3 regions of the Micromonospora musae genome follow, and region 3 is predicted to be linked to each of the others. Evidence: riboswitches for the same ligand, from Rfam matches in the RefSeq annotation. Region 3 holds a riboswitch; each other region holds the start of a gene.
What was found. Region 3 has a riboswitch for cobalamin ahead of D7147_RS05995 (acyl-CoA thioesterase). Riboswitches for the same ligand answer to the same signal wherever they lie in the genome.
Positions count from the first base shown of each region.

Region 1: it holds a riboswitch for cobalamin, as region 3 does, so the genes downstream of both, D7147_RS06510 (energy-coupling factor ABC transporter permease) here and D7147_RS05995 (acyl-CoA thioesterase) in region 3, are expected to answer to the same signal.
Region 2: it holds a riboswitch for cobalamin, as region 3 does, so the genes downstream of both, cobN (cobaltochelatase subunit CobN) here and D7147_RS05995 (acyl-CoA thioesterase) in region 3, are expected to answer to the same signal.

Region 1 covers NZ_RAZS01000002.1:472,311-475,578, forward strand. The annotation lists gene D7147_RS06505 (ribonucleoside-diphosphate reductase subunit alpha) at 1-860, opposite strand, end outside; cobalamin riboswitch at 993-1,211, opposite strand; cobalamin riboswitch at 1,466-1,638, shown strand; gene D7147_RS06510 (energy-coupling factor ABC transporter permease) at 1,666-2,343, shown strand; gene D7147_RS06515 (energy-coupling factor ABC transporter substrate-binding protein) at 2,340-2,654, shown strand; gene cbiQ (cobalt ECF transporter T component CbiQ) at 2,655-3,268, shown strand, end outside.
Region 2 covers NZ_RAZS01000011.1:34,198-37,465, reverse strand. The annotation lists gene cobN (cobaltochelatase subunit CobN) at 1-1,663, opposite strand, end outside; cobalamin riboswitch at 1,980-2,152, opposite strand; gene D7147_RS25650 (MBL fold metallo-hydrolase) at 2,420-3,154, shown strand; gene D7147_RS25645 (hypothetical protein) at 3,183-3,268, opposite strand, start outside.
Region 3 covers NZ_RAZS01000002.1:332,601-335,868, reverse strand. The annotation lists gene D7147_RS06000 (ATP-binding protein) at 1-437, shown strand, start outside; cobalamin riboswitch at 1,153-1,368, shown strand; gene D7147_RS05995 (acyl-CoA thioesterase) at 1,494-2,006, shown strand; gene D7147_RS05990 (LysE family translocator) at 2,010-2,636, shown strand; gene D7147_RS05985 (NAD-dependent epimerase/dehydratase family protein) at 2,736-3,268, opposite strand, start outside.

The DNA of each region.
Region 1 (3,268 bases), 140 kb from region 3:
ATCCCGTTCGACCTGCCGTTCGTGCCGCGGATCAGCGCGCCACGGCCGCGCACCCGCGACCAGGCGATGCCGATGCCGCCGGAGAACTTCGACAGCTTCGCCACCTGGTGGTAGCGCTCGTAGATCGAGTCCAGCTCGTCGCGGGGCGAGTCGACCAGGAAGCAGGACGACATCTGGGTGTGCCGGGTGCCCGAGTTGAACAGGGTCGGCGAACTCGGCAGGTACGCCAGCGACGACATGAGCCGGTAGAACTCGATCGCCTCGACCGGTGTCTCGGAGAGGCCGCACGCCACCCGCAGCAGCCAGTACTGCGGTGTCTCGACCACCAGCCGCGACTGCGGGTGCCGCAGCAGGTAGCGGTCCGCGACCGTGCGCAGGCCGAAGTACTCGAACCGCAGATCACCGGCCGGTTCCACGGCGTCGTCCAGCTTGCGCGCGTGACGTGCCACGAACTCGGCCGTGTCGTCGCCGATCAGGCCCAGACCGTGGGCGTACCGGATGGACTGGCTGAAGCTCTCGACGCCCTGCCCGCGCACCTCCTTGTCCACGTAGGCGGCGAGCAGCCGCGCCGCGAGCTTCGAGTACTGCGGCTCCTCACCGATCAGCTCCGCAGCCGTCTGGATGGACAACTTGTCCAGCTCCGCGGTGGTGGCCCCGTCGTACAGCCCGCTGATCGTCCGGGTGGCGACCCGCAGCGGGTCCACCTCGCCCAGGTCGGCGACCCACCGCTCCACCGCCCTGACGATCTTGTTGACGTCCACCGGCTCGGTGTCGCCGTCGCGCTTACGGACCTGCATCACATGCCGACGCTGCTCCGGCACCGCCTGATCGACTGCCGCCTGCTCCTGCGTCGCCGTCATGTCCCCTCCTCACGCATGTCCACTGTCGACGAACGCGCAGGAGGAACGCCACTGGCCGCCTCACGGCAGGCCGGCCGTGACCGGCCGGCTGATGGCGTCGGCCGTCCCGCGCGGCCTCCGACCACCGCACGCGACGCGTGCGGCGCGCTGGCAGGTCTTCGGACTCGCGGGCGTGACCGGGGGAGACCGGTCGCCTACTGGCCGTCGCTTCCCAGGCCCGTCGGGCCCAGTGCTCGATGACGGCGTTCGTTCCCACTCACCGCTGCGGGGCAGTCCCGGATTCGCACCGGGTTCCCTCTTGCCTCGGCCGCCCCGTGCAGGTGCGGCCGAACCAGCTGCGTGAGACACCATATATGCCGCCGTCGGCGGGTCGGCAACACCAGATGTCGCGTCCGCGTGTCGCCTTTCTCTCACCGTCGCCCGGGCGCGTGCCGTCCGCCGCGATGCCGTGGCCGGGAGCATGTCGTCCACCGGGGCGCCGTCGTCGTCGGTCGGGCGACCGGCGTCGTCCCCGGGTCGGGCTCCGTCCGGTCCGGACGCCGCGGCCGGGGGCGGCGTACGTCACGCTGCCCGTCGGGCGCTTGCCCCGCCCGGTGACGGCCCGATAGCCTCTCGCCCGTCAAGGTGCACGGGAAGCCGGTGAAATGCCGGCGCGGCCCTCGCCACTGTGACCGGGTAGCGATCTCCGAGAAACGCCACTGGGCCCATCCGGGCCTGGGAAGGCCGGAGTGAGCGTCGATCCGGAAGCCAGGAGACCGGCCTTGACGGGATCTCATCCACGAGGTGCTGGAGAGGAAGGTCGTCGATGCACATCGCCGAGGGGTACCTCCCCCCGATACAGGCCGCGGCGTGGTTCGCGGTGTCCACACCGTTCGTCGTCCACGGCAGCCGGGCGCTGGTCCAGCAGGTCCGCCAGGACCCGGAGTCGAAGCTGCTGCTCGGCGCCGCGGGCGCGTTCACCTTCGTGCTCTCCGCGTTGAAGATTCCCTCGGTGACGGGTTCCTGCTCGCACCCGACCGGCACCGGCCTGGGGGCGGTGCTGTTCCGACCGCCGGTGATGAGCGTGCTCGGCGGCATCGTGCTGCTCTTCCAGGCGGTGCTGCTCGCGCACGGCGGGTTGAGCACACTGGGCGCCAACATCTTCTCGATGGCGATCGTCGGCCCGTGGGTGGCGTACGCGGTCTACGCGCTGATCCGCCGGCTCGGCGGCGGACTGGACGTGGCGGTCTTCGCCGCGGCGGCACTGGGCGACCTGGCCACCTACTGCGTCACCAGCGCCCAGCTGGCGCTGGCGTTCCCCGACCCGGCGACCGGCTTCGTGGGCGCGCTCGTCAAGTTCGGCGGGATCTTCGCGGTGACCCAGATCCCGCTGGCCGTCAGCGAGGGGCTGCTCTCGGTGCTGGTGGTACGCCTCCTGACCCGGGTCAGCGGCGACGAGCTGCGCCGGCTCGGCGTGCTGCGGAAGCCGGCGGTGCAGGCGTGAAGCGCTTCTCCCGGGTCAACCTGCTCCTGCTGCTCGCGGTGGTGCTGCTGGCGGTGGCGCCGGTGGCGCTCGGCCTCGGTTCCGGTGAGGAGCCGTTCGCCGGCGCGGACGCGCTCGCCGAGCAGGCGATCGTCGACGACCACCCCGACTACGAACCCTGGTTCTCGCCGATCTACGAGCCGCCCTCGGGCGAGGTGGAGTCCGCGCTCTTCGCGCTCCAGGCGGCGCTCGGCGCCGGTTTCCTCGGCTACTACTTCGGGGTCGCCCGGACGCGGCGGCGGTACCGCATCGCCGAGCAGCCGCACGAGTAGGTGTTCGCTCTCGACGTCGCGGCCCACACCGGCCCGTGGCGGTCACGGCACCCCGGGGAGAAGGCGCTGCTCTCGCTCGGGTTGCTGGCCTGCGCGGTGATCCTGCCGCCGTGGCCGGGCGCGCTGCTCTCCGGCCTGGCGGCAGCGGTGCTGCTCGTCGGGCCGGCACGGGTGTCGCCGGCCGTGGTGCTGCGGGCGGCGAGGGTGCCACTGCTCTTCGTGGCGACGTCGACGGTGCCGCTGGTGGTGACGGTGCACGCGCCGATCCGGCTGACGGTCAACACCGCCGGCTTCGGCACGGCGGCGCACACGGCCGGCCGGTCGGTGGCGGCGCTGACCTGCCTGCTGCTGTTCAGCGCCACCACGCCGCTGTCGGAGGTGCTGCCGAGGCTGCAACGGCTCGGGGTGCCCGCGGCGGTCACCGAGGTCGCCGCGCTGACGTACCGGATGCTCTTCCTCCTGGTGGAGAGCGTGCGCGCGGTCCGGGAGGCGCAGGCGGCCCGGCTCGGCTTCCGGACCTGGCGCACCGCCTACCGGTCGCTCGCCGGGCAGGCGGGCGCCATCTTCGTGCGGGCGTTCAGCCGGGCACGGCGCCTCGAGGAGGGGTTGGCGTT
Region 2 (3,268 bases), on a different contig from region 3:
CCTCCCCGGGGTCGTTGACGATGAACGGGTAGACCAGCGGCAGGTCGCCGAGGACGGCGTCGGGGGCGCAGTCGGCGGCGAGCCCGAGGCCCTTGCCGGGCAGCCATTCGAGGGTGCCGTGCTTGCCGAGGTGCACCACCGCGTCGGCGCCGAAGCCGCCGTCCTCGGGCCGGGCGGCGAGCCACCGGTACGCGGCCAGGTAGTGGTGGCTGGGCGGCAGGTCCGGGTCGTGGTAGATGGCGATGGGGTTCTCGCCGAAGCCGCGCGGCGGCTGGATGAGCAGCGCCACGTTGCCGAAGCGCAGCCCGGCCAGCACGACGTCACCGCCGTCGGTGTACAGCTCACCGGGCGGCTCGCCCCAGTGCGCGCGCATCCGCTCGCGCAGCGCGGCCGGCACCTCGTCGAACCAACGTCGATAGACCTCGCCTGGCACCCGGGCCTCGGCGGCGGTGAGCTGCTCGGGGGTGAGCCACTCGACGTCGTGACCACCGGCGGCGATCAGGGCGTGGATCAGGGCGTCCCCGTCGTCGGGCGGCGGCGTGGAGCCGAGGTCGTACCCGGCCTCGGCCAGCGCGGCGAAGAGCCGCACCGCCGAGGCGGGGGTGTCCAGGCCGACGGCGTTGCCGACCCGGGAGTGCTTCGTCGGGTACGAGCTGAGCACGATCGCGAGGCGCTTGTCGGCGTTGGGGAGCCCACGCAGCCGGGCCTGCCGCACCGCGATGCCGGCAACCCGGGCGGCGCGCTCCGGGTCGGCGGCGTAGACGGAGAGACCGTCGGCGTCGATCTTCTTGAACGAGAAGGGCACGGTGATGATCCGGCCGTCGAACTCCGGGACGGCCACCTGCATGGCGGCGTCCAGCGGGGTGAGGCCGGCGTCGGAGTCGGCCCACTGCTCGCGGGTGCTGGTCAGCAGCAGCGCCTGGACCACCGGCACGTCGAGCGCGGCGAGCGCCCCCACGTCCCAGGTGTCCTCGTCGCCGCCCGCGGAGGCGTCCGCGGCAACCGCGCCGCCGGCCGCCAGCACGGTCACCAGCAGCGTGTCGCAGCGGGCGAGCAGCTCCAGCGGACCGGCGCCCGCGGTCAGCCCGCGCAGCGATCCGCAGTAGACGGGCAGGGCGTTGCCCCCGGCCGCCTCCACCGCGTTGGCGAGCGTGTCCACGAAGGCGGTGTTGCCGGCGAGCGCGTGCGCCCGGTAGAAGACGATGCCGACGGTCGGCCGCCCCGGATCGGTCGCCCGGTCACCGTGGACGCCGTACGCGGGGGTGGGCGCCGGCGGCGCGAAGCCCTCGCCGGTGAGCAGCACCGTGTCGGAGAGGAACCGGGTCAGCTGGGCGAGGTTCTCCGGACCCCCCTCGACCAGGTACGCCAGGGCCTGCGTGACCACCCCGGCGGGCAGCGTGGAGGCAGCCATCAGCTCCGCGTCGGGCGCCGACTCGCCGCTGAGCACGACCGTCGGCACGCCGGAGGCGAGCACCGCGGCCAGTCCGTCCGGCCACGCCGGCCGGCCACCGAGCAGCCGTACGACGGCGACGTCCACGCCGTCGAGCAGCGCGGGTACGGCCTCGGCGTCGACGCGGACCGGATTGGCCAGCCGGTAGTCCGCGCCGCTGGCCCGGGCGGCGAGCAGATCGGTGTCGGAGGTGGACAGCAGCAGGGTACGCACGGATGGCTCCGGAGAGTGACGCCCGGCTCGCCGTCGGGGCGGTCGGGCTGAGGGGTGGATGGCGCGGGGTTCAGCGGGCGCGGTCGGCCGGCCGGAGCCGGCGGTTGGCGCGGCGGTCGGCGTACGGGTCAGCCGGCGGGGTCGAGCCCGCCCGGCGGCGCTCCGGTGTGGCCGGTCGGCGCGGCAGTACGGGGTCGGGTGGCGCGGCGGGCGCGCTGCGGCGCGGGCGCGCCGATGGTATTGGGCCGGTCACGGCGATCGCCGCCGGCACGGTGGACGCGGTGCGTCATCGGGTCCTCCTCGGGTCTCCACGCCCTGGGGTCACATCCCGACGGCCGAAGTATCCTGGCTCCCGGATCGACGCTCACCCCCGGCCTTCCAACCGCACGCGGTCGTGACTCGCAAGGAGGGCTCACTCCCCGATGACAGTGGCGGGACCGCGCCGGAATCGCACCGGCTTCCTTCACTGCCGTCAGGCCGCGAATGCTGCCACACCCGTCCCGGCCGGTCAACGCCGCCCCGGGCGGCTGATCAGCGTCGATGTCATCGAGTCAGATCGATTCCGGGCATCGTCCGGGGCCCCGCCGACCTGGTGCGCGGCGGCCATCCGATCGGCGCGCCCGGCGCTACGCTCGCCGGCCTGCCCGGCCGACGCCCACGGCCGGCGTCCGGCGCCCGCGATCGCGCTGAACCGCTGGCCGGCACACGGATGACGAGCCCCAAACACTACTATCGACCGGGCCTCGGCGAGCGTCCGTGGTCGATCCCGGGGAGGTCGCCATCATCGGCATGCAGTTCCATCAGCTCGCCGGACGGGTCTGGCTCTGCCCCGGCGATCCCGACCCGGCGGCCGTCCAGGCCGGCGTCGCCGTGGTGGCCGACGAGCGCGGCAGTGTGATCATCGACGCGGGGCAGAGCCCGGCGCACGCCCGGGAGATCCGGGCCGCGCTGCACGCGGCGGGGCTGCCGGAACCGCGCTGGCTCGTCTACACGCATCACCACTGGGACCACGTGTGGGGCGCTTGCGCCTGGCCCGGCGTGGAGATCGTCGGGCAGGTGACCGGCCAGGAGCTGCTGCGGGCCGAGGCGGCCCGGCCGTGGAGCCACCGCTACCTGCGCGAACAGGTCCGCGCGAACCCTCGGCTCGCGCCGAGTTTCCGGGCGCGCGCGTTCGCGGTGGACTCGTGGGACGACTTCGCGGTGTTGCCGCCGACCCGTACCTTCACCGACGCCGACGAGCTGCCGGTCGGAGTGCTGCTGCGCCATGTCGGCGGCCGGCACGCGCCGGACTCGACGGTGGTGCTGGTGCCGGACTCGGGCGTCATGCTGCTCGGCGACTCCTTCTACCCGCCCCCGGCGCACCTTCGCGAGCCGGACGACGGCCCCGACCTCGGGCTGGTCCGCCGGCTGCTCGACGACGACTACGACTGGTACGTCGCCAGCCACTCCGCGCCGATGACCCGCGCGCAGGCCCGGGCCGAGGCCGGCTGAGGGACGTCGACGCGCGCCTGCTCGCGCGTCAGCGGGCCCGACGCTCGGGGTGGGCCCGGTTCCAGGCGCGCATCCGCTCCGGGTAGCCGGTGCGGCCGGCCTCGTAGAGCGGAA
Region 3 (3,268 bases):
CGTTCGTCGTCTTCTCCAAGGCGCTGAACCCCAACATGACCGTGCTGGCGCTGGAGGGCTCGTTCGCCTCGGTGCTCGGCGGGGCCCCGGCCGCAGCGGTGGTCTTCACCGGCGAGGTGGACGCCCGTACCGCGGCGGACCCGCGGGTGCGGGAGCTGGAGGCCCGCGTGGCGGCGGCCGCCGGCACCGACCGCGCCACGTTGACCGCCGAGCTCGGCGAGTTGCGCTCGTCGGTCCGCGCGGAGAAGCTCGGCGAGGTGGCGGCGGAGTTCGACCGGGTGCACAGCGTCCAGCGGGCCGTCGAGGTCGGCTCGGTCGACGCGGTGATCCGCACCGCCGACCTGCGTCCACGCATCATCGAGGCGATCGAGGCGCACCTGCGCCGACCGGTCCAGCGGCCGCGCCAGGCGCCCGACGGACACATCGCGATGACCTGACGGCGAACGGCGGGCCGCTGCGGAACCGGCGCACGGCTCACCGGTTCGGGCGACGCGGGGTGGAGCTCCCTCCCGACCGCGTCGCCCGGCAGCGCCCCCGGCACCGCGCCCACCCGCGGTGGTCACCGGCCCCGCCGCCCCGCCGGTACCCCATTCGGGACACATCGCCCTGATCGCCCCCGGGCTACTGGTGATCGGGGTGATTGGCGCGCGGTGTCCCGGTTTGCGGCCCCGCGCGGCCCCTCGAATGGACCTTCACGCGGATCGGGCCGACACCCCCGGGGCAGAGCCCGGTCGTTGGGCACTGCCCGCTGCCTCTCCCGGCCTCGCAAACCGGACACATCGCGCTCATCGCCCCCTGCGCGTCGAAGATCGACTCGGTTTCCTTGACGTCGGGGTGTCCCGGCCGCGTGAATGGCCGACTTCAAGGAACCCGAGTCGATCACCGGTCGCGGCCGGGGTGATTGACGAACGATGTCCGGTTCATCGGCGGCGCGGGCTGGGGTGCGCCGCCCCCGGCTGGGCGGTTTGGTTCGCTCTCGGGGTGTGACCGGTGGCATCCTCGGGCCAGAATCGTGGCCGGGCCGCCGACGTTGAACACCCCACGACGGCCGTGGTAGCAGCCCACCGGCCCGGCAGGATGAACCGCCCCCGCCCGGCCGGGGATAGCTCACAGCCGACGTCCGCCCTGCCCGGTGGTCGATCGACGCGCGGTAGGCTGCCGGGTGGCGCTGGTTCGTCCGGTCGTGATCCGGCCGTACGTCGTAAGAGGGAATCCGGTGGAAATCCGGGACTGCCCCGCAGCGGTGAGTGGGAACGACCGCCGTCATCGGCACTGGGCTACCTGCCTGGGAAGCGACGGCCAGTAGAAGACCGGTGAGCACCGGTCACGCCCGCGAGTCCGAAGACCTGCCCGCGCTGCGCACACGAGGTGTGTGCGCTGCCGTCGACCTCGCGGGCGGGTCGGGCGGGTGAGGCGCCGCAGCCGTCGGCGCGTCCTCGACGTGCGCTCACCGGGGTCGGTGGTGTGCTTCCCGAGGACGGACGAACCACACTGTGCACGACACCATCACCCTCGCCGGCCGGCCGCCGTCGGCGTCCCACCTGACGCTGTCGCAGATCATGGACCAGCACCACACCAATCTGATGGGTACGGTCCACGGTGGCCGGATCCTCAACCTCATCGACTCGGTCGCCGGGGTCGTCGCCGCCCGGCACTCCGACGGGCCGGCTGTCACCGCGGCCATCGACGAGACCGCGTTCCTGCGCGCGGTCCGCGTCGGCGACGTCGTGCACGTCGACGCCCGGATCACCTGGGCCGGACGCAGCTCGATGGAGCTGGCGGTCCGGGTCACCGCGGACCGGTGGGACCGGGCCGTGCCGCCGGTCGACGTGGCGACCGCGCACCTGGTCATGGTCGCCGTGGACGACGCGGGCCAGCCGCGTCGGGTGCCGCCGCTGCTGCCGCACACCGACGAGGACCGGCGTCGCTACCGCGAGGCGGAGATCCGCCGCGAGCACCGGCTGGCGCTGCGGCGCGCCCTGCTCGGTGACGCCGAGGAGGGCTGAGACGTGCTCGGTCTCTCCGCGGCCGCCCTCGCCGGTTACCTCGCCGCGATCGTGGTCCTCATGCTCACCCCCGGCCCGGACATGATGTTCGTCCTCGCCAACGCGGCCCGCTACGGCGCCCGTGCGGGGGTGGTGGCGGCGCTCGGTGTCGCCGCCGGTGAGGCGGTGCACGTCACGGCGGTGGTGTGCGGCCTCGCGGCGGCGATCTCCGCCTCGCCAGTGCTCTTCACCGTGATCCGCTGGGCCGGCGCCGCGTACCTGGTCCTGCTCGGGGTGCGGGCGCTGCGCAGCGCCGGCGGACCCGCCATCGCCACCGACGGAGCGGACGCCCGGCCCGGCCGGGCGTTCCTGCGTGGACTGGTGACCAATCTGCTCAATCCGAAGATGATCCTGTTCAGCGTGGCGTTCCTGCCGCAGTTCGTCTCGCCGGCCTCCGGCGACGTCACCGCCCAGCTGGTGCTGCTCGGCGCGCTCTTCGTCGCGGTGCAGCTCACCGTCGACATCGCTCTCGGCGTGGGTGCGGGGCGGCTCGCGGGCCGGCTGGCCGACGGCCGCTGGGCCCGGCGGATCAACCGGATCTGCGCGGTCGCCTTCGTCGCCCTCGGGCTCCGCCTGGCGACGAGTTCGTAGGGCGCCCGCCCGGCACCGGGGGCGGTTCCGCACGGCGGAGCCGCGCGGGGGCGGCCGGGCCGTGGGCCGGGCGGCCGGTGCCGTGGCGGGGTGGACGGCTCACAGGGTGCTGAACCCCGTTCGCCAGGAGGGGTGCTCCGGGACCCAGCCGAGGTGCTTGCGGGCGTAGTGGTTGTTCGCTCCCCGGGCCCAGCCGTTCCGTTCGCCCTCGGTCGGCGCGGGCGCGGGAACCCCGGCGGCCGCGCAGAACGCGGGCACCCAGACGTTGCCGGCGGCGGGCTCGTCGTCGCAGACGTTGACCGTGCCGGTGGGCCACTCCAGGGCCGCCGCCGCGGCGGCCACGGCGTCGTCGACGTGCAGCAGGCTGGCGACGTCGGCGTCCGCGGGGAGCTGGCCCGCGGCGGCGAACCGGGCCATCAGGCCGTCGCGGGCGTACCAGGTGTCCGGGCCGTAGAGCGTGCCGTACCGCAGCACGACCCACTCGGGCGCCTCCTGCACGGCGGATTCGAGCGCGGCGACAGCGGCCACGGTGTGCTGCCTTGGCTCGACGGCGTGCAGGTCGAAAGGGGTCTCCTCCGTCGCGGGCTCGGCGCCCGGCTCGTACGCCCAGGTGATGCTCTGGGCCACGATCC